Regions from separate parts of the Glutamicibacter sp. 363 genome, predicted to be linked through region 1. Evidence: predicted binding sites of a transcription regulator. Region 1 holds the regulator's gene; the other holds the start of a gene.
What was found. Region 1 encodes HrcA, which represses chaperone genes, less so after heat shock. Its sites were predicted from a motif close to TTNGCACTCGNNNNNNNCGAGTGCNAA; they were not measured.
Positions count from the first base shown of each region.

Region 1 (9,210 bases):
CTTCGGCGCCGGGCGCCCGGTGTAGCTCTCGAGCAGACGGCGCTGCAGACCGAACATTTCGGCCTTTTCGGCAGGCTCATCGTGGTCGAAGCCCATCAAATGCAGCATGCCGTGGGTGGTGAGCAGCAAGATCTCATCGTGGACCGGGTGCCCACCGGCCTTGGCCTGGGCCTCGGCGACGGTGGGGCAGATCACGATATCCCCGAGGATGCCGCTTTCCGACGGGGCCTTCTCCGACCCCGGACGCAACTCGTCCATCGGGAAGCTCATCACATCGGTGGGACCTTCCAGGTCCATCCACTCCACATGCAATTCGCTCATGGCCTCTTCGTCGATGAAGACGACGGAAACTTCCGTTTCCGGGTGAATGAACATCGCCTGGGTGATCGAGTCAGCGAGTTTCTGCACGTCCTGCAGATCCACTTCGTAGTCTGTTTCGTTATTTACTTCGACGCTCATGACTTGTGCCGTCCCCGGGATTGTGCTTTGCGCTGTTGGGTGTCCCAGCGATCGTACGCCGTGACGATATCTGCAATGAGGCGGTGGCGCACCACGTCGCCGGCATCCAGCCGGCACAGGGCGATGTCGTCGATACCCGCCAACACGTCGATCACCATGCGAAGCCCGGAGACCGAGTTACCGGGCAGATCCACCTGAGTGACATCGCCGGTGATGACCATCTTGGAGCCGAAGCCCAAACGAGTGAGGAACATTTTCATTTGTTCGCTGGTGGTGTTCTGCGCTTCGTCGAGAATCACGAAGGCATCGTTCAAGGTGCGCCCGCGCATGTACGCCAAGGGAGCGACCTCGATGGTGCCTGCCTCCAGCAACCGTGGAATGGTCTCCGGGTCGATCATGTCGTGCAGCGCATCATAGAGCGGACGCAGATAGGGATCGATTTTCTCCGTGAGGCTTCCGGGCAAAAAGCCCAGTTTCTCCCCGGCTTCTACGGCGGGACGAGTCAAGATGATGCGGCTGACTTCTTTCGCCTGCAAGGCTGCCACGGCCATAGCCATGGCCAGGAAAGTTTTGCCGGTACCGGCAGGACCCACGCCGAAGGTCACCGTGTTGTCTTCGATGGCGTCGACATAGCTTTTCTGATTCAGCGTTTTCGGCCGGATCGCGCGTCCCCGTCCGGAGAGAATCTTCAGCCCGAGGACGTCGGTGGGCGCATCGGCACCACCGGCGGAGAGCATCTTGATGATCTGCTCAATGGTGTCTGCGCTCATCCGGGAGCCGCGGCTGGCAAGTGCACGGGCCTCTTCGGTCACACGCTGAGCCTTGCGCACCTGCACGGGCTCGCCAACCAGGGTCAAGGAAGCGCCATTGGGGCGAAACTGCACCAGCGGGTAGGCGCCGGTCAGAATGCGCAACAATTCATCGCTTGGACCCAGCGTGGCAACCATGAGTTCGGGAGTGTCGAAGGTGATCGTCAATGACGCGGGGCCGGATTCGACCGGCATCTTGTTCTGTTCAACCTGCATGCAGTGCTTAGTGCCCCTTTGCTGAGCTTGGCAATGATTATTGTTCTTGTCCCCTACAGTCTATCTAGTTCAGCACGCTTAGGGGATAATTTCGCAGGTAGCTAGAGCACAAAAATCTGAAGTGATTCTAAAGCATCTGTGGTGGTAAAGGTATAGATTTGGTTACGAATCCTTCGTTAGACTCCTTTTTGGCGATCCCGGGCGCCATCATGTGCCAAACTATTTGAGCGCCAGAGCTGGTTTACAGCAAGGTGTCAAGTGAATAATCAACGGATTGGTAAGTAGTGCAAGGAAGAATTACGAGGTTGATCTCCAAGCGGGTAACCGTCACCGGAGTCTGTTTAACTCTCGTCGTAGCAGCTGGCTGCGGTCTTGCCTCGCGCGAAGAATCCCACGAAATGCCGATCAGTACTGCCGCGGGTACCGTGGGACTGCCTCCTGCCAACGATTCGGTGGAGCACCATTCCCCGATCGACAGGCTCCCGATCTACTGGCTTGAAAATATGGACCTCGGGGTTTTCCTCTACCGCGAGTACGCCACAAAAAACGCCACTGGCGAGCCGATCGGCGATTCAATCTCCTACCTGCTCAACGAAAAGCCGGCCAATGCCGAGTGGTACACGCATCTGAAGCCTTCGGGTGAAGTTGGCGTGTCCATGAACCAGGACAATGTGATCACCCTGGACCTACCGGAGAAGGTCTTCGGTGCAAAGCTTGATCGTGGCCTTTCCGAACGCACAATTCAGCAGCTGGTGTTCACCGCCACCGCCGCCGCGTCCAACGCAGGCCTCCTCGTTGGCTCGCTGCCACCGAAAGTGAGAATTCTGGTTGACGGCCGGGCCAACGCCACGGTCTTCGGCGACTTGCGACTGGCGGACTCCTACGACCGCGATGCCTCATTCATGGCCCCGATTTGGATTATCGACCCGCAATACGGGTCGACCCGCAAGGCCGGTCAGATCCAGTTCAATGCTCGCGCCTCGAAGTTCAGCGACGGCATCTATTACAGCTTGGAGAGCAAGGACAAGTCGGGAAAGCTCACCGTGCTCACCGCCGAGAAGCCAATCCCGGAAGATAAGGTCAATCCCGATGGCTCCTTTGATTTCACCAAGCAGCTGAGCGTAGGCGCCTACAAACTCACCTTCTGGGGCAGGGAATCCGGATCCGAAGAAAAGATCGCCTCGGTATCCAGCGAGTTCACCATTAAATAGGCTGCGAATATTCGCTACCAATTAAAAAGTTCCGCAGGCCGTCGGCCTGCGGAACTTCTTAATTGCTGAACCTTTCGGCGGCTACAGTTCTCCGAGCAGATGCCGAACCAGAACGAGGGCTGCCGGCCCGGCCGTCGAAGCGCGTAGCACGTGCTCGCCTAAGAGCGCGGCCTTGGCTCCGGCGCCGACAAACTGATCGAGCTCCGCGTCGCTGATCCCGCCTTCGGGGCCCACTACCAACGTCACCCCCGCATGCGCCGGGGCCGAATCGAGCCACGACCGGGTTTCCTCGGCCACCGAGCATTTAGCTGATTCATGCAGGATCAGAACCAGCTCGCCCTGGGCAGCAAGCTGCGCGATCTGTCCGGCCAGAGCCTTGGACCCGAGCGGGTCCAAGACCTTTGGTTCGAAGGCGCGGCGTGACTGCTTCTGTGCCGAACGCACCTGCGAACGCCATTTAGCTAAGGCCTTTTCGGCCTTCGGCCCATTCCAACGCACAATCGATCGATCGGCCTGCCAGGGGCGGACCGTGAAAATTCCCAGTTCCACCGCCGATTCCACGGCCTGTAGATCCCGGTCGCCCTTGGCCAGCGCCTGCACCAGGCCGACCGGGTGGACCGGCGGCGCTTCTTCGATGCGTTCCACCACGGTCACGCTGAGCAGGTCCTTGGCCGCGGCACTGACCTTGACTCGCAACCGGAGCCCGGTGCCGTCGAGCAAGTCCAGCTCCTCGCCGGGCGCCACACGCTTGACCGCAACCGCATGGTGGGCCTCGGGCCCGGTGAGCTCCAAGCTGTCCCCCACCATGGCCTCAGCTGCTTGCTGAGCGTCGATCACGAAGCTGTGATTGCTCATGCTCAGCGTTGGTTCAACTTGTCACGCAGTCGCGAGAACATTCCACCGGACTGTTCGACGCGGCCGGCGGTCATCTCTTCGCCACGCAATGCCGCCAGCTGCTCGAGCAGCTCACGCTGTGCGGCGTCCAGCTTCGTCGGAGTCTCCACCTGCAGGTGCACCACGATGTCGCCACGCTTGCCACCGCGCAGGCGCGGCACACCCAGCCCTGGCAGAGTGATGGTGTCCCCGTCCTGGGCGCCCGATTCCACGGTGATCTGCTGTTCACCATCGAAGGTTTCCAGCTTCAGCTCGCAACCGAGGGCGGCGCCGGTCATTGGGATGGCCATCTTCGCGTGCAAGTCGGTCTGCGCGCGTTCGAAGACCTTGTGGCGGCGTACGTCGATTTCGACGAAGAGGTTTCCGTTCGGGCCACCGCCGGGACCGGCTTCGCCCTGTCCGCGCAGCTGGATACGAGTGCCGGCATCGACACCGGCCGGAATGTTCAGCGACTTCGAGACGTGCTCGCGCACGCGTCCCTCGCCATTGCATTCATTGCATGGATCCGGAATGGTCGTGCCAAAGCCACGGCAGGCCGGGCAAGTTTCCACGGTCATCATCTGGCCGAGGAAGGAACGCACCGGACGCTGGATCTGGCCCGCACCGCGGCAGGTTTCGCAGGTAACCGGGCTGGTGCCGGGCCGGCAGCAAGAGCCTTCACAGACCTTGCAGGTGACGGCCGTTTCCATCTCGAGCGGGTATACGGTGCCCTTGACAGCGTCGACCAAATCGATGGTGATGGTGATCAGCGCGTCGCGGCCGGCCTGCGTGCGCGAGGCCGGCCCTTGGGCTTGCCCGCCGCCGAAGAACTGTTCGAAGATGTCGCCGAAGCCACCGAAGTTCTGGCCTCCGCCGCCGAATCCCTGCTGGCCGTTGCCGTTCAGGTCGCCGGTGGCGTCGAAGTTGGCGCGCTTCTTTTCGTCGGAAAGGACTTCGTAGGCTCGTGTGACGAGCTTGAACTGCTCGGCTGCCCCCTCGCCTGGGTTGACATCGGGGTGCAGCTTGCGCGCCAGCTTGCGGTAGGCGCTCTTGATTTCCTGCGGGGTCGCGTCCTGGGCAACACCCAGCGTCTCGTAATGCGAGCTCACGATATTCGCCGTGTCCTTTCGTAAAAATATAAAACGTTGTTGCTGACGAAACTAGTTCGTCAAAATCTTTGACAGGTAACGGGCAACCGCCCGGACCGAAGACATGGAGGTTGGATAATTCATCCGCGTCGGACCGAGCACTCCAAGCTTGTTCCTGGTGTCCGAGCCATAGGTTGTCGCGATGACCGTTGCGTCGGAAAGCTGCCCGTAATGGTGCTCGGTGCCAATGGCTACCGCCACGCCCCGAGAGTCCGCTTCCAACTCGGAGAACAGCTTCAGCAGCACCACCTGCTCTTCAAGCGCTTCGAGCACCGGGGTGAGCGTCAGCGGGAAATCTCCCACCGAACGGGCAAGGTTCGCGGTCCCCGCCATCACGATGCGCTGGGTGTTAGCCGCACGTGCCATCTCCTGCAAGGAACCGAGCACCGTCATGAACAGCGTATCTTCCAGAAGCTGGAGCGGAATTGATTCGGTGGTCAGCGAACCTACGAGATCTGCCAACTGCCGACCGCCAAAGGCCTTGAGCACGCCTTGCTTCATACCCTGCAGTTCGTCGTCGCTATACGCCCTGGAAGTGCCGATCATCCGCTGGTCGACGGTGCCATTGGAGGCAATCATGACCATCAATACCTGGGATGAGCCAAGTCCGACTAGGTCCAGATTGCGCAGCGATGCGGTGTCATAGTGCGGCACCTGGATCAACGCCACCTGATTCGTCAAACGTGCCAGCAAGCGCACGGTGCTATGCAAGACTTCATCTAAATCCTGGGAATTATCCAAGATTTTGTTGATGGCCTCGCGCTCCGCCCGAGACAACGGCTTAAGCTCGCCGATCTGGTCAACGAATCGGCGATAGCCTTTTTCCGTGGGTATTCTTCCCGAGGAGGTGTGCGGGGCAGCGATGAGCCCCTCTTCTTCCAGCAAGGCCATATCATTGCGAATCGTGGCAGCAGAAACTCCCAGGTTATGCCGATCAAGCAAAGCCTTTGAACCTACCGGTTCATGCGACTGGACGTAGTCCTCCACAATGGCGCGTAAAACGTCCAGACGTCGAAACTCGCTCACGTCAACACCTCCTATGAACTCCGGCAAGGATTTGGCACTCTAACCTATCAAGTGCCAAGTCTAATACCTACATCGGTTGCTAGCATTGGATTTCGAGCGTATTCGATCACAGCGAAAGGCAGTACGTGACCAATTACTCCTGGGGAGCCCACGACCTCAGTGCACCTGCACCGAAAAAACTGCGTCAAGTTCCGATATCAATGGGCCTACTACTCGAAGACGTGGACAGCGGTTGGGTCGGCGAAGTGGTGCGTACCGAGAAGTCCGGAGGAATGCGGGTGATCGTTTTAGAAGACCGGCGGGGCAAGACCCGCTCTTTCCAAGCGGGCTTCGGCTTCCTGCTCGAAGGCGAGCCGGTGGAGATCGTTGAGCCACAAGCCAAGGCATTGGCGCCAAAGAACATGGTTTCAGCTTCCGGTTCCCGGGCGGTCACCGGTTTGAAGGCCCGCGAGGCACGCGCCAGCCGGATCTGGGTCGAAGGCAAGCACGATGCCGAACTAGTGGAGAAAGTCTGGGGCCATGACCTGCGCGTGGAAGGCATCGTCGTTGAGCCTCTGCATGGCGTCGACGATCTTGCCGGCGCCATTCGCGCTTTCAATCCCTCGCCCGAACGGCGTCTGGGGATCTTGGTTGACCACCTGATTGCGGGCACCAAGGAAGAACGTATCGTGAAGGAAGCGATGGCGGTTCCCGGTGCGGCGAATCATGTCCTGATTCTTGGTCATCCGTATGTCGACGTGTGGCAGGCGGTGAAACCGGCAGCACTTAATATTGAGAAGTGGCCGGTGATCCCCCGTGGAACGGATTGGAAAACCGGAATATTACGCGCGTTCGGCTGGCCGCATTCAACTGCCGAGGACATCGGGCTGGGTTGGCAGCGCATCCTTTCCCGAGTTGACCACTACGCACAGCTTGAACCGCAGCTGCTGGGTAAGGTCGAGGAGCTCATCGATTTTCTAACCAGCGAAGATTACGGTTTCCTAACGATTGACTAATAGTTGGATTTTTAGGGCGGGTTGTACTCTGCGTCGCTAGATCCTCGATAGAATCAGATCGACCACCCACTGCTAAACAAGGAAGCGCCACGTGACTGCACGCAAGACCGTACCGCCGGAAAATTCACGTTTCGAAGGTTCCAAGGTCTCGGCTTTGCCCTTGACTCCTTCCGAGGATCGCCAATGGGCCATGATGTCGCATTTCGGCGCGGTACTGGGATGCATTCCCGCGGCCATCATCTTCGCCGTGTACCGCGACCGTGGACCTTTTACCTCGCAGGAGTCGAAAGAAGCCTTCAACTTCACGTTTCCGCTGACCATTTTGGCCATCGTGCTGAACGTGCTCACCCTGGTTCCCGGGTTTGGCTGGGCGTTCGCGGTAGCCACCGTGGCGCTTTGGGTCTATATGACGCTGATGGGCGCCCGTGCAGCCATCCAGGCTAACAAGGGACGCCCATACCGCTACGCATTCAACCTGCGGCTAATGAAGTAACAATCCTTGCTGAAACTTTAGAAGTCCAACAGTTCCCGCACTACAAGGTCGGCCAGGAGCCGACCTCGTTGCGTTAACACGATCGTTCCGGCAAAGGCCGACTGCGGTTCGATCAGCTCGTCGGCAATGAGTCCGGCAACTGCCCGACGGCCATGCTCATCCAATTCGGCGATCGGCATGCCGCTGCCCAACCGGGTCAGCAGCATCGTGCGCTCCAGTTTGACTGCCTCGGCATCGGGGAACTCGCGGCCGTGGCCCGGGGAAATCCCGCCGTCGATCCGCTGCTGGTAGGCCGAAGGATGCTTCACATTCCACCAGCGCAGGCCACCAACATGCGAATGGGCACCCGGTCCGGCGCCCCACCAGTCTCCGCCTTGCCAGTAGGCAACGTTATGCCGGCAAGCATGCCCTTCGCCCTTGGCCCAGTTGCTAACTTCATACCAGCGGAAGCCCGCGGCCGCGAACATTTCATCGGCCAGCTGATACTTTTCGGCATGATCGTCATCGTCGATGTTCGGTACCTGTCCGCGGCGAATCTGCGCCGCAAGCTTGGTGCCCTCTTCAATAATCAGCGCGTAGGCCGAAATGTGATCCGGTTCATAGCTCAAAGCCGCTTCCACGCTGGTGCGCCAATCCTCCAAGGACTCCCCCGGAGTCCCATAGATCAGATCGACGCTCACCTGGAGACCCACTTCGCGAGCCCAGCGGACCACCTGCGGCACGCCCTTGGGATCGTGGGTTCGCTCCAGCACCGCCAGCACATGTGGCACCGCCGACTGCATGCCAAAGGACACGCGGGTGAACCCGCCGTCCTTGAGCTCTTGCAGGCTTTCACGGGTCACCGAATCCGGGTTCGCCTCGGTAGTGACCTCGGCGCCGGGCTTCAGCCCGAATTCGCTGTTGATGCGTGCCAAAACCGACACCAGGTCGCTGGCTGGCAGTAGGGTCGGGGTGCCGCCACCGAAGAACACGGTCTCGATTTCACGATGCGGCAAGCCAGATTTGTCCATCACTTGCCGAGCGAAGCTGATTTCCTGGCTGACGGTGGCCGCATAGCTGGCTTGGCTCGCCCCGGAACCAAGTTCCTTTGCGGTGTAGGTGTTGAAGTCGCAGTATCCGCAGCGCACCGTGCAGAACGGAATATGTACATAAAAGGACATGGTCCGCTCCTGCGCATTGTGTGAACACAATGCGGGGAGCAGACCATCGGCCGGAGCCGGATCGCCATCAGGCAAAACTGAGGGCATTTACTTCTTTTTCTCTTCGCCGGTGGACAACGCGGCGATGAAGGCTTCCTGGGGAACCTCCACGCGGCCGACCATCTTCATTCGCTTCTTACCGGCCTTCTGCTTTTCCAGCAGCTTGCGCTTGCGGCTGATATCGCCGCCATAGCACTTGGCCAGCACATCCTTGCGGATGGCGCGAATGGACTCGCGGGCGATGATGCGCGAACCGATGGCAGCCTGAATCGGCACCTCGAACTGCTGGCGTGGAATCAGTTCACGCAGCTTGCCGGTCATCATCACGCCGTATGAGTACGCCTTGTCGCGGTGGGTGATCGCGCTAAACGCGTCCACCTGCTCACCCTGCAGTAGAATATCGACCTTGACCAGGTCTGCAACCTGACTTCCGTCGGCCTTCCAGTCCAAGGATGCGTAACCACGCGTACGTGACTTCAGATGGTCGAAGAAATCGAAAACGATCTCGGCCAGCGGCAGCGTGTAGCGCATTTCTACGCGTTCTTCGCTGAGGTAATCCATACCGCGCAAGGTGCCGCGACGTCCCTGGCACAATTCCATGACCGAGCCGATGAATTCGGATGGAGCGAGAATAGTTGCCGAGACCAGTGGTTCGTGAACCTCGAGGATCTTGCCTTCGGGGAACTCCGAGGGGTTGGTCACGGTGGTCAACTGCTTGTCTTCGCCCATGACCTCATAGACCACGTTCGGAGCGGTAGAAATCAGGTCGAGGTTGAACTCG
Region 1 covers NZ_JBQSYR010000006.1:20,547-29,756, forward strand. Annotated here, with positions in the region: gene ybeY (rRNA maturation RNase YbeY) at 1-459, opposite strand, end outside; gene ACT3UA_RS04935 (PhoH family protein) at 456-1,484, opposite strand; gene ACT3UA_RS04940 (GerMN domain-containing protein) at 1,883-2,695, shown strand; gene ACT3UA_RS04945 (16S rRNA (uracil(1498)-N(3))-methyltransferase) at 2,777-3,550, opposite strand; gene dnaJ (molecular chaperone DnaJ) at 3,553-4,677, opposite strand; gene hrcA (heat-inducible transcriptional repressor HrcA) at 4,729-5,742, opposite strand; gene ACT3UA_RS04960 (DUF3097 domain-containing protein) at 5,868-6,737, shown strand; gene ACT3UA_RS04965 (DUF4870 domain-containing protein) at 6,829-7,230, shown strand; gene hemW (radical SAM family heme chaperone HemW) at 7,248-8,477, opposite strand; gene lepA (translation elongation factor 4) at 8,478-9,210, opposite strand, start outside.

Region 2 (9,654 bases), on a different contig from region 1:
CCTCCACCGCGGGAGAGCGCTTAATTGGCAGCGGCGAGCTGGAGTCGGTGGACCAAGCCTATAAGTGCCGGATGCGTACTCCCTGGTGGCGGGTCCCGTTGTTGTCGGTGCCTGATCTGTTCATGACCTATATGAATGCTGACACTCCCCGGCTGACGACTAACCATGCAGGTGTGCATCACATCAATTCAATCCATGGGGTATACCTCGGGGCCGATGTGCGTGAGCTGGGACGTGAGCTGCTGCCTCTGGCTTCGCTTAATACCTTGACTATGCTGGGTGCCGAAATGGTGGGACGCTCCTACGGGGGAGGCATCTTGAAGCTGGAACCCGGCGAGGCGGATAAGCTTCCAGTACCCTCAACCCAGTTGGTCGCCGAGCATGCAATACCGCTGCGATCCATCAAAGACGAGGTCCGCGAACATCTGCTGCATGGCCGCAAGCAAGAAGCTACCGAGCTGGTAGACAAGATTGTGTTGGGAACGATGCTGGAACTAGACGCCGCCGCGATCGGTGCGCTACGCGGAGCGCGCCAAGACATGCTGGAACGACGTAAGTCACGAGCTAAGGCAGTGGAGAACTAAGCGTGGGAACTGGCACAGTCGAGAAAACCCTGGCCTTCGCCGAATACGATGCGACGTTGATGTCTGCGGCCAAAGATTCGCCGTGGATCCGCAACGGAGCCGTCACCGAGGAGTTCACCCCTTCCTTCGACGTTCTCGAGCGGTTGCTAAGCATTCCAGTGCGTTCTAAGGCCGCGACCCGTTCCGGTCGTTTTGCCCAGGGCGTCGACGCTTGGCTAGCTCATGAACTCCGCCGGGCGGGATTCGATGCAGACCTCGTCTGGCCACGCGCGGAAGCGCCACGGGTGTTGTCTTCGGACATCCTCGAATTGCTGCGCAAGCTACCCGAACGGCTCTCCGACGAACTGCATGAAGCAATCCTGGCCGGCAAGGCCGGAAGCACCGACGCCAGGATACTGGGTCGCGCCTACATGAAGCAGACCGACGTGGTGATGACACACTGGTCAACCGGACCAGAACTGCTATTGAGCACCAAGGCGATGACCTCCTCCTTCGGGAAGAACCTGTCCAATCGGTACGAAGAAGCGTACGGGGACGCGGCCAATCTGCGTGCCCGCTACCCGCTGGCGGCTGTGGGATTCTATTTTGTGCAGCGCGCGACCATTTTAGAAACCGAACCGGCAGCTTTCCGGCGTACCGTGGACATGATCCGCAAGCTACGCGACTTCGGAGATGGCTTTGGCTATACCGCCACCGGACTATTGCTCGTGGACTGGGATGATAGTGACGAGCAACCAGCGGTCAAGGTGGTCCACAACCCGGTGCCCGAAGATGTTGGTACCGCTCAGTTTTTGAATGCCATGGTGGACTCGGTGCTGAAAGTTACCCCGATCGACCTGCATGAGTCGGCGCGCGCTCGCCGAGCGGGTGAGGTAGTTCCGGTGCCAGGGCATGAGCTCGTCGATGAGCTACAAGAAGCGCTCTTTTAACTCATCTGGTTGTGTGAACTTGTGGCGAATGCCAAGAGCTCTGCAAAGGTCGAAGCGCATGGCCCGTCAGTGTACTGGGCGCGACGTCACGCTGCGGAAAGTACGGCAGCGAATCCGATGCGAGAGCGGTGGCGCGATAAATGTACTTGGTCCGCCCGTCGAATTCGAAAGCCCGTTCGCGTTCCCATAGTTCGGAGCGTTCGTAGGCTGCCCATGAGCTGGGATTCGCCGAATCAATAACGGTGATGGGTATGCAGCCTGCCTGCACAACGAACTCCAGACGCAGGTCGGTCACTTGCTGGCGTATGCCTTGCCGACGATATTCTGGGCGGACCGCCATGCAACCTAGCTCAAGCGCGCCCATGGCGCTAGTGGGAGCAAGTACCGAGTCGTGCACGACTCCGGCTGCGACCAGAATACCTGAGTCACGGACGCTGACCACACAACGTGCGCGTTCTATTTTTTGATTCCATCGATCATCGATTTCAGGGTACAAGGTGGCCATTTCGGTGCGAAAAGCACCAGAAGGAGCTGTTGATGACAGGGCGTAGCGAAGGGTGGGGCGCACTGGGAACCGTCCTGAATGCTAAGACGAACGAACTATCTGGTTGTTGCTTTTCGGCGGGATGCAGAGCAAGGGATTTCGTTGGCCGTTAGGGTCCGCCGCCGGTGGCTTTCGACAACGTCGTTGCAGGGCTGAGTATGAGCACGAGGAACTAAAAAAATTATGCATTCAATCCCTGCATGTTCGCAAGAGAAAATAGCGGCCATAAAGTGAAATCTAGATAAACTAAAGGCACTTTTATCCTGGACCTGCCGTAGGCGGAATTCCTTTTGAGGTACGGCCCTTGGCAGGCGCCGTGGTTGGCACCGCAACCGCAAACAGCGCGGCAACTGGCGCCGATTTTGCGGCCGAGGCAAAGACCGCTAAGATCGTTTAGGTGCTTGACCGGGAGGTCGGCGCAGAGATGGATCTTTAGCTCAGTTGGTTAGAGCGTTCGCCTCACACGCGAAAGGTCGCTGGTTCGAGTCCAGTAAGATCCACCAGATAAAGAGAAAACCACCGCTGCCGGTGGTTTTCTCTTTATTTAACTTCCTTTGAATCGCGCTTAGCGGCGGGTTATTCGGCCAGTAGCTCGTGAACGAGCGGTTTGACTTCGTTGCCAAGCAGCTCGATGCTGTCGAGCATGGTTTCGTGTGGCAAAGAGCCTGCCGAATATTTGATGTCTATTCGACTTAGTCCGAGGCTTTTGGCGACCTTTGCCATCTTCGCGGCGACGGTCAACGGACTACCGGCCATCATGGAGCCCTCGGGCCCCATAGCGGCTTCCAAACGCATTTTGCTGACCGGCGGCCACCCGCGTTCGGCGCCCAGACGATTCATGGTGCGCTGATAGTGCGGCCACAGCAGTTCGAGAGCTTCCGTATCGGTCGGTGCAACTAATCCGTGGAAGTGCGCACCCACCTTTTGTGGTTGCTTGCCCAGCTCTTTCAGAGCGCGGTGGTAGAGCCGAACTAGCTGTTCGAAGGCTGAGGGCTGGCCACCAATGATGGCGAGAAAGAGCGGAAGCCCGTGGCGGGCGGCGCGAAGTACCGACTGCGGGCTGCCACCGACTCCAACCCAAGTGGTGAGTGGATCATTTTCCAAGAGCGGATAGAGCTGTTGGTTGGTCAAGGCGCCGCGGTGTTCTCCAGACCAAGTCACTGGCTCTCCGGTTCGGACCTTAGCCAGAAGATCGAGTTTTTCTTCGAAGAGCGATTCGTAGTCGTCGAGGTTGAGCCCGAACAACGGGAAGGACTCTATGAAGGAGCCGCGTCCGGCGATAATTTCGGCACGTCCCTGCGCGATAGCATCGAGCGTTGCGAAGCGCTCGTACACCCGAACCGGGTCATCGCTGGAGAGCACAGTTACCGCGGTTCCGAGGCGGATCTTGTCGGTGACTTGCGCCAGCGCCGCGAGAATTATTTCCGGCGACGATACAGCGTAATCGTCTCGGTGGTGTTCTCCAACGCCGAAGAAATCAAGGCCGACTTCTTCGGCCTTCCGCCCTTCGACGATGACATTGCGAATAACCTGGGCGTGCGATAACTGCTTGCCATGCTGATCTTCGGAGAGATCCCCGAAAGTTTCAACTCCAATTTCAGGCCGTAGGCTTGTTTGACCGATGGAACTCACGATGGTCCTCTTCTCTTAGGCTTACATGCGATTGCATCTAAATAGGTAACCAGTCATCCGACAAAATTATTTCCGAGGGCAAAATATGCCAGATGTGTTCAGGGATACTTGGCCTATTTTGATTCCATCCTCCCGCTTTACTTGCCTTGGTTGTATCGTGAGGTTGACGGATAGAACGAGAGCCTAGGGGGAGTGGTTCGTGGCGCAGCAAGACCATGGTGAGAAGCACACGGATTCGAAAAATCCAGGAGAGGATCCTTCGCCATTGGCTGGGTCGCTACCTCGTATTTCGACGAGTGAAATCAACATGGGGCACCTTCCCGAGACGGCGTCTTTTGAGACGACCATGGCCTCCGAACTACCGTTAAATACCGCGGTAAGTGCGAGCGTTGCGTCAGCGGACGTGGCGGACATCGAGTCGCGTACCGGCCAGGTCTATACCTCCGATGACGGCATTACACTAATGCCTACGCGAGCCAACCCGGTGGCTCGCCGATTGCTGGCAAAAATGTGGATCTCGGATACGCCACCGACCGAGGCGCTGAAGGTCGTTGACCGATTGCGCGGCACCCCCTACGCGAACCCTAGGGTCAACGTCGATCAAGATGCTTCGGCGCGGCGAACCATGGAGTTCGCGCTGGACCTTGGCGAAACGCTGATTCGTTATGGGGCTGGCGCCTTGGAAGTGGAAACCAGCATCATCGCGGTGACCGCAGCACTAGGGCTTAGCCACCTAGACGTGGATATCACCAATCAATCCTTGCACCTGAACTACAGCCCGCCAGAAGCTGAGAGCTACTCCATTCTGCGCGTGGTGCGTTCGTACACCACGAACTACGCGGGCATGGTGATGGTGCACGAGCTGGTTTCGGACATCATCGCAGGCGGCGTATCGCGTACCGAATCTGCCAAGCGGCTCAAGGAGATCACACGGAAGCCGAAGCCTTTCCCGCGTTGGTTCGTTGCGGTGGGACAATCGGTTTTCGCCGCCGCCTTCGTCCTGTTCATCGGTGGGTCATGGCTCGGCGCGCTCGTCGCGATGGCTTCCTCCTGGCTGATTTCGCAGATCGGCCGGTACGGGTCCCGCTGGCGCGTCCCAGAGTTCTTCACCGTGGCGACCTCGACATTTACCGTCACCGGAATAGCCTTGCTCAGCCATCAAGTCCACGCCCCATTGGACCCGGCATTGGTAGTCTCTGGTGGCATCCTGCTTCTGCTGCCTTCGGGTAGATTTGTTTCGGCGCTACAAGACGCAATCAACGGCTTCCCGGTCACCGCGGTCGGACGTCTCTTTTCCGCGGGGTTGACCTATACGGCGATCCTTTCGGGGATCTCCGCGGCGTTGGTGGTTTCATCCGTATTGGGCGGGGACGAAGTCGATGTTCATAAAATCGCTGCCACCGATTATCCGGCATGGATGCTCATCGCGCTGGTAGCAGTCGCCATTCTGGCCGGTTCGGTCACCGAACAGACCGCACAGCGCTTGTTGCTGCCTACCGCGTTGATCGCGGTCGGCGGCTATTTGGTGCTGCTATTGGCGGAGCAGGTCGGGCTTGGAGCCCGGGCAACGCCAGCGGTGGTGTCCACGGTCATTGGCTTTGCTGCACGCTTCTTGGCGGACAAATTGAATTCACCGCAGCTAGTGATCGCCGCCCCGGCGGTCATGTTCATGCTGCCCGGCCTGATGATCTTCCGGGCCATGTACGGCATCGTTTTCGACGAGGATGAAATGTTCGCCGGCCTGGTGGAAATGTTCAACGCGTTTGCGATCATGCTGTCCATCGCCGGTGGCGTGGTCTTCGGCGACACCCTGTGCCGTCCGCTGACCTCCAACGCACGGCGCGAACGCCGGCGTATCCGCCGCCGTTAGCCGGCCGGCAGATTCCATTCAATAGGCGCCTGACCGGATTCGGCCAGGTGCCTATTAATTTTCGAAAAATGCTTTGACCCAAAGAATCCACGTGAAGCGGATAGCGGGGAAGGATGAGCGCTGCGAAGCTGGGGCATATTGTTCATCAGGGTACCTAGCTTCTGTGCGTGGGCACCCCATAGAACGGCCACCACCGGCACCTTGCGGGCATTGAGCGTAGCGATGATTGCTTCTACCACCGGTGCCCAGCCAAGCTTCTGGTGACTGCCGGCGTTTGACGCAGTCACAGAGAGAACCTGATTGAGCAGCATGACCCCTTGCTCATGCCAAGCGCCGAGGTCAGGGTGCCCGGCCTCGGGCACGCCAAGATCCGCGTACAGCTCTTTGTAAATATTGCGCAAGCTGCGCGGCAAGGGGCGCACAGTCTTCGCTGCGGCGAAGGCCAGCCCGTTCGCATGTCCGGGCGTCGGATAGGGGTCTTGGCCCATGATCAAGACTTTGATCTCGGCTGCGGGGAGCGATAGTGCGCGCAACATCACCTCTGGGGCTGGGAGTATCTCCTCGCCAGCCTGTGAGCGTGCCGCCAACTTATGCGCGATTTCCTGCAACACGCCATCGAGCGGTTCCAAAGTGGAAACCCAATCCGCGGCGATAAACCCGCGACTTGCCAGCGATTTTGCACCAAAGAAGAAGGGGAAGTCTTCGGCGGAATATGCCGGTGGCGCGGTAGGCTCGGGAGCGTCGAAAAGGGCGGGCTGCTCGTTGTTCATGGCAACCATTCTGCCGTTTTTGCGGCGCGGTTGTGCCGCGTTACACGGCACGGCGTTGGTTGATTGGTTAGAATATCGGTGGTGTGTCCACCACGCGTGGATAAATATGCATGAATAGACCCGACTTTTCGAAGTTCAAGGATGAGGTGAACGTATGGCTGGCAATGAGGTTTTAGTAGATTTCGTGATGAACCCCGACTCGGAGCTGGACGAGCGTTCACAACAGATCTTGAACATGGAGAAGCTGTGGTGGAAGTATGCCGGAGCCAAGGAACAAGCTATTACCAAGCAGTTCTCTATCTCGCCGACAAACTACTATCAGCTACTCAACCAGCTGATCGACACGGATGCGGCGATGGCCTATGACCCAATGCTGGTAAAGCGGTTGCGTAGACTTCGATCTACTAAGCGTCGTGTGAGCGGTACCGTCGGCGGGGAACGCTAAGTTCATAGCCGGCCTCGGCCAGCCAGACCTCGAGCAAGGACAAGAATGACCAACTACCCACGTGACGAATTCGATCGCGTTCCGGAGTTTAGTACCCGTGTTGGGTCGCATCATGCCCACGGCTGGGCGCAGTCTGCCGCCGCCAAGGGCAAGGACAGCAAGCTTCGTTGGGTAGTTCTGTCCGCGATTGCGGTGCTGTTGATTGGTGGCGCCGGATTCTTCTTTGGTCCAGGCATTGCCGATCGTCTAGCAGGTTCCGAACCGAGCCAAACCTCTGCACCGGCGGAGAGCGAAGACTCTTCTGACCAAAGCGAAGCAGCATCCGAAAGCGCAACTCCGTCTAGCACCATCGATGACGCTGACGTGTTGTACGGACAACTCATCGGCGTGTACAACGGCGCAAGTATTGCAGGAGTTGCAGGGGCAGGCGAAGAATTGCTTGCCGAGGCTGATTTCACGAATATCGTGACGGATAATTGGACCCGAGACGCCGAGACTTCGACGGTGTATTACATGTCCGAGGCCTACCGGACCACCGCGGAAAAAGCCGCCGAAGTCTTGAACATCGATGAGGTTCTGCAGACCCGGAACATCCCCAACCGAGTTTCGGTCGTCCTTGGTGCTGACGATACGTTGAACTCGAAGTAATAATTAGCTTCGCTCACAGCCGATCAGCTTGCACTCGCCATGCGAGAGTGCCAATATTTGTATTAGCACTCATGCGTTACGACTGCTAATGCCGATCGGTTGTTCGTTTTAGAATCGAACCCTTTCGTCTCGGCGGTTGCTCAACGCACGGAGCGTGAAGAATACCTCAGATAGCGAGAGCTAATCCGAATTGTCGGCCCGATGCCGGCAACGGTGTGCTCGTCCGTCGCGGGCGCTGTCTGTCGGTTGCATTTTCGCAAAATCGTCCCCGAAAGGACCGAAAGCCACTATGGCCAAGATGATTGCATTTGACGAGGAAGCACGCCGCGGACTTGAGCGCGGCCTGAACATTCTGGCGGACGCCGTTAAGGTGACCTTGGGCCCACGCGGTCGCAACGTTGTTTTGGAGAAGAAGTGGGGCGCACCCACGATCACCAACGACGGTGTGTCCATCGCCAAGGAAATCGAGCTCGAGGATCCATACGAGAAGATCGGTGCCGAGCTCGTCAAGGAAGTTGCCAAGAAGACTGACGACGTCGCCGGTGATGGCACCACCACCGCTACCGTGCTCGCTCAGGCTCTGGTCAAGGAAGGCCTGCGCAACGTTGCTGCCGGCGCCGACCCAATCGCGCTACGCCGCGGCATTGACAAGGCTGTAGAAGCCGTCACCGCCGAACTGTTCGCTGCTGCTAAGAAGATCGAATCCAAGGAGCAGATCGCTGCTACCGCTTCGATCTCCGCTGGCGATCCAGAAATCGGCGCACTGATCGCCGAAGCACTGGACAAGGTTGGCGAGCAGGGCGTTATCACCGTAGAAGAGTCCAACACCTTCGGCCTTGAGCTGGAGCTGGCCGAGGGCATGCGCTTCGACAAGGGCTACATCTCCGCATACTTCGTCACCGACGCTGAGCGTCAGGAGACCGTGCTGGAAGACCCGTACATCCTGATCGTCAACTCGAAGATCTCCTCGGTCAAGGATATGGTTTCCTTGCTGGAGAAGGTCATGCAGTCGAACAAGTCGCTGCTGATCATCGCCGAAGACGTAGAGGGCGAAGCACTGGCCACCCTGATCCTGAACAAGATCCGTGGCCTGTTCAAGTCTGTAGCAGTCAAGGCTCCAGGCTTCGGCGATCGTCGCAAGGCAATGCTGACCGACATCGCACTGCTGACCGGTGGTCAGGTTGTTTCCGAGGAAATCGGCCTGTCGCTGGACACTGTTGGCCTCGAAGTTCTGGGTACCGCCCGCAAGGTCGTTATCACCAAGGACGAGACCACCATCGTTGAAGGCGGCGGCGACGCCGACGCTATCGAGGGCCGCAAGGCGCAGATCGCAGCCGAAATCAAGAACACCGATTCGGATTACGACCGCGAGAAGCTGCAGGAGCGCCACGCAAAGCTTTCCGGTGGTGTCGCTGTGCTGAAGGCCGGCGCCGCAACCGAGGTGGAGCTCAAGGAGCGCAAGCACCGTATCGAAGATGCTGTGCGCAACGCTAAGGCAGCTGTTGAAGAGGGCATCGTCGCCGGTGGTGGCGTGGCTCTGATTCAGGCAGGCGCCGCAGCATTCGCCAAGCTTGTGTTGGAAGGCGACGAAGCCACCGGCGCGAACATTGTTCGTGTTGGCATCGAAGCTCCACTGAAGCAGATCGCACTGAACGCCGGCATGGAGCCAGGCGTAGTCGCTGACAAGGTCAAGGGCCTGCCAGCTGGCCACGGCCTGAACGCTGCCACCGGTCAGTACGTTGACCTGTTGGAAGCCGGCGTCAATGACCCAGTGAAGGTGACTCGTTCGGCACTGCAGAACGCTGCATCTATCGCCGGTCTGTTCCTCACCACCGAGGCAGTCGTTGCAGATAAGCCAGCTCCTGCTGGCGCTGCCATGCCAGGTGGCGACGACATGGGTGGCATGGGCGGAATGGGCGGCTTCTAAGCTTCCGTACTTCCCAGGCGCCTGTTTCGCAGGAGAACCTGAACCCGAGGGCTTGCTTCACTACGAAGCAGGCCCTCGGGCCGTTAACCGTCAAGCTTGCTGCGTTTGAGCGTTCTTAGGCCTGCGCATGGAGCCGGTCAAGCTCGGCCGCGAGGTTCGCCCGTGCTTGCTTTTCCCAGCGCTCCTGAGCAGACGCGGTGTTATACAGCCGGTCTTTACGCAGGAGCTCACGAAGAATGCTTGCTCGGCCTCGGGCAAAGTCCGCCGCCGGCACATGATCGTATTCGTCCCGGATAGCCTGGGCA
Region 2 covers NZ_JBQSYR010000005.1:13,863-23,516, forward strand. Annotated here, with positions in the region: gene ACT3UA_RS04220 (HsdM family class I SAM-dependent methyltransferase) at 1-584, shown strand, start outside; gene ACT3UA_RS04225 (hypothetical protein) at 587-1,513, shown strand; gene ACT3UA_RS04230 (GNAT family N-acetyltransferase) at 1,515-2,018, opposite strand; tRNA gene ACT3UA_RS04235 (tRNA-Val) at 2,484-2,560, shown strand; gene ACT3UA_RS04240 (Atu2307/SP_0267 family LLM class monooxygenase) at 2,634-3,689, opposite strand; gene ACT3UA_RS04245 (threonine/serine ThrE exporter family protein) at 3,889-5,559, shown strand; gene ACT3UA_RS04250 (uracil-DNA glycosylase) at 5,556-6,329, opposite strand; gene ACT3UA_RS04255 (DUF3263 domain-containing protein) at 6,484-6,774, shown strand; gene ACT3UA_RS04260 (LytR C-terminal domain-containing protein) at 6,820-7,422, shown strand; gene groL (chaperonin GroEL) at 7,712-9,349, shown strand; gene ACT3UA_RS04270 (DUF4031 domain-containing protein) at 9,465-9,654, opposite strand, start outside.
Region 2: a site for HrcA is predicted at 7,485-7,511, ahead of groL (chaperonin GroEL). Genes of this name have one in related genera too.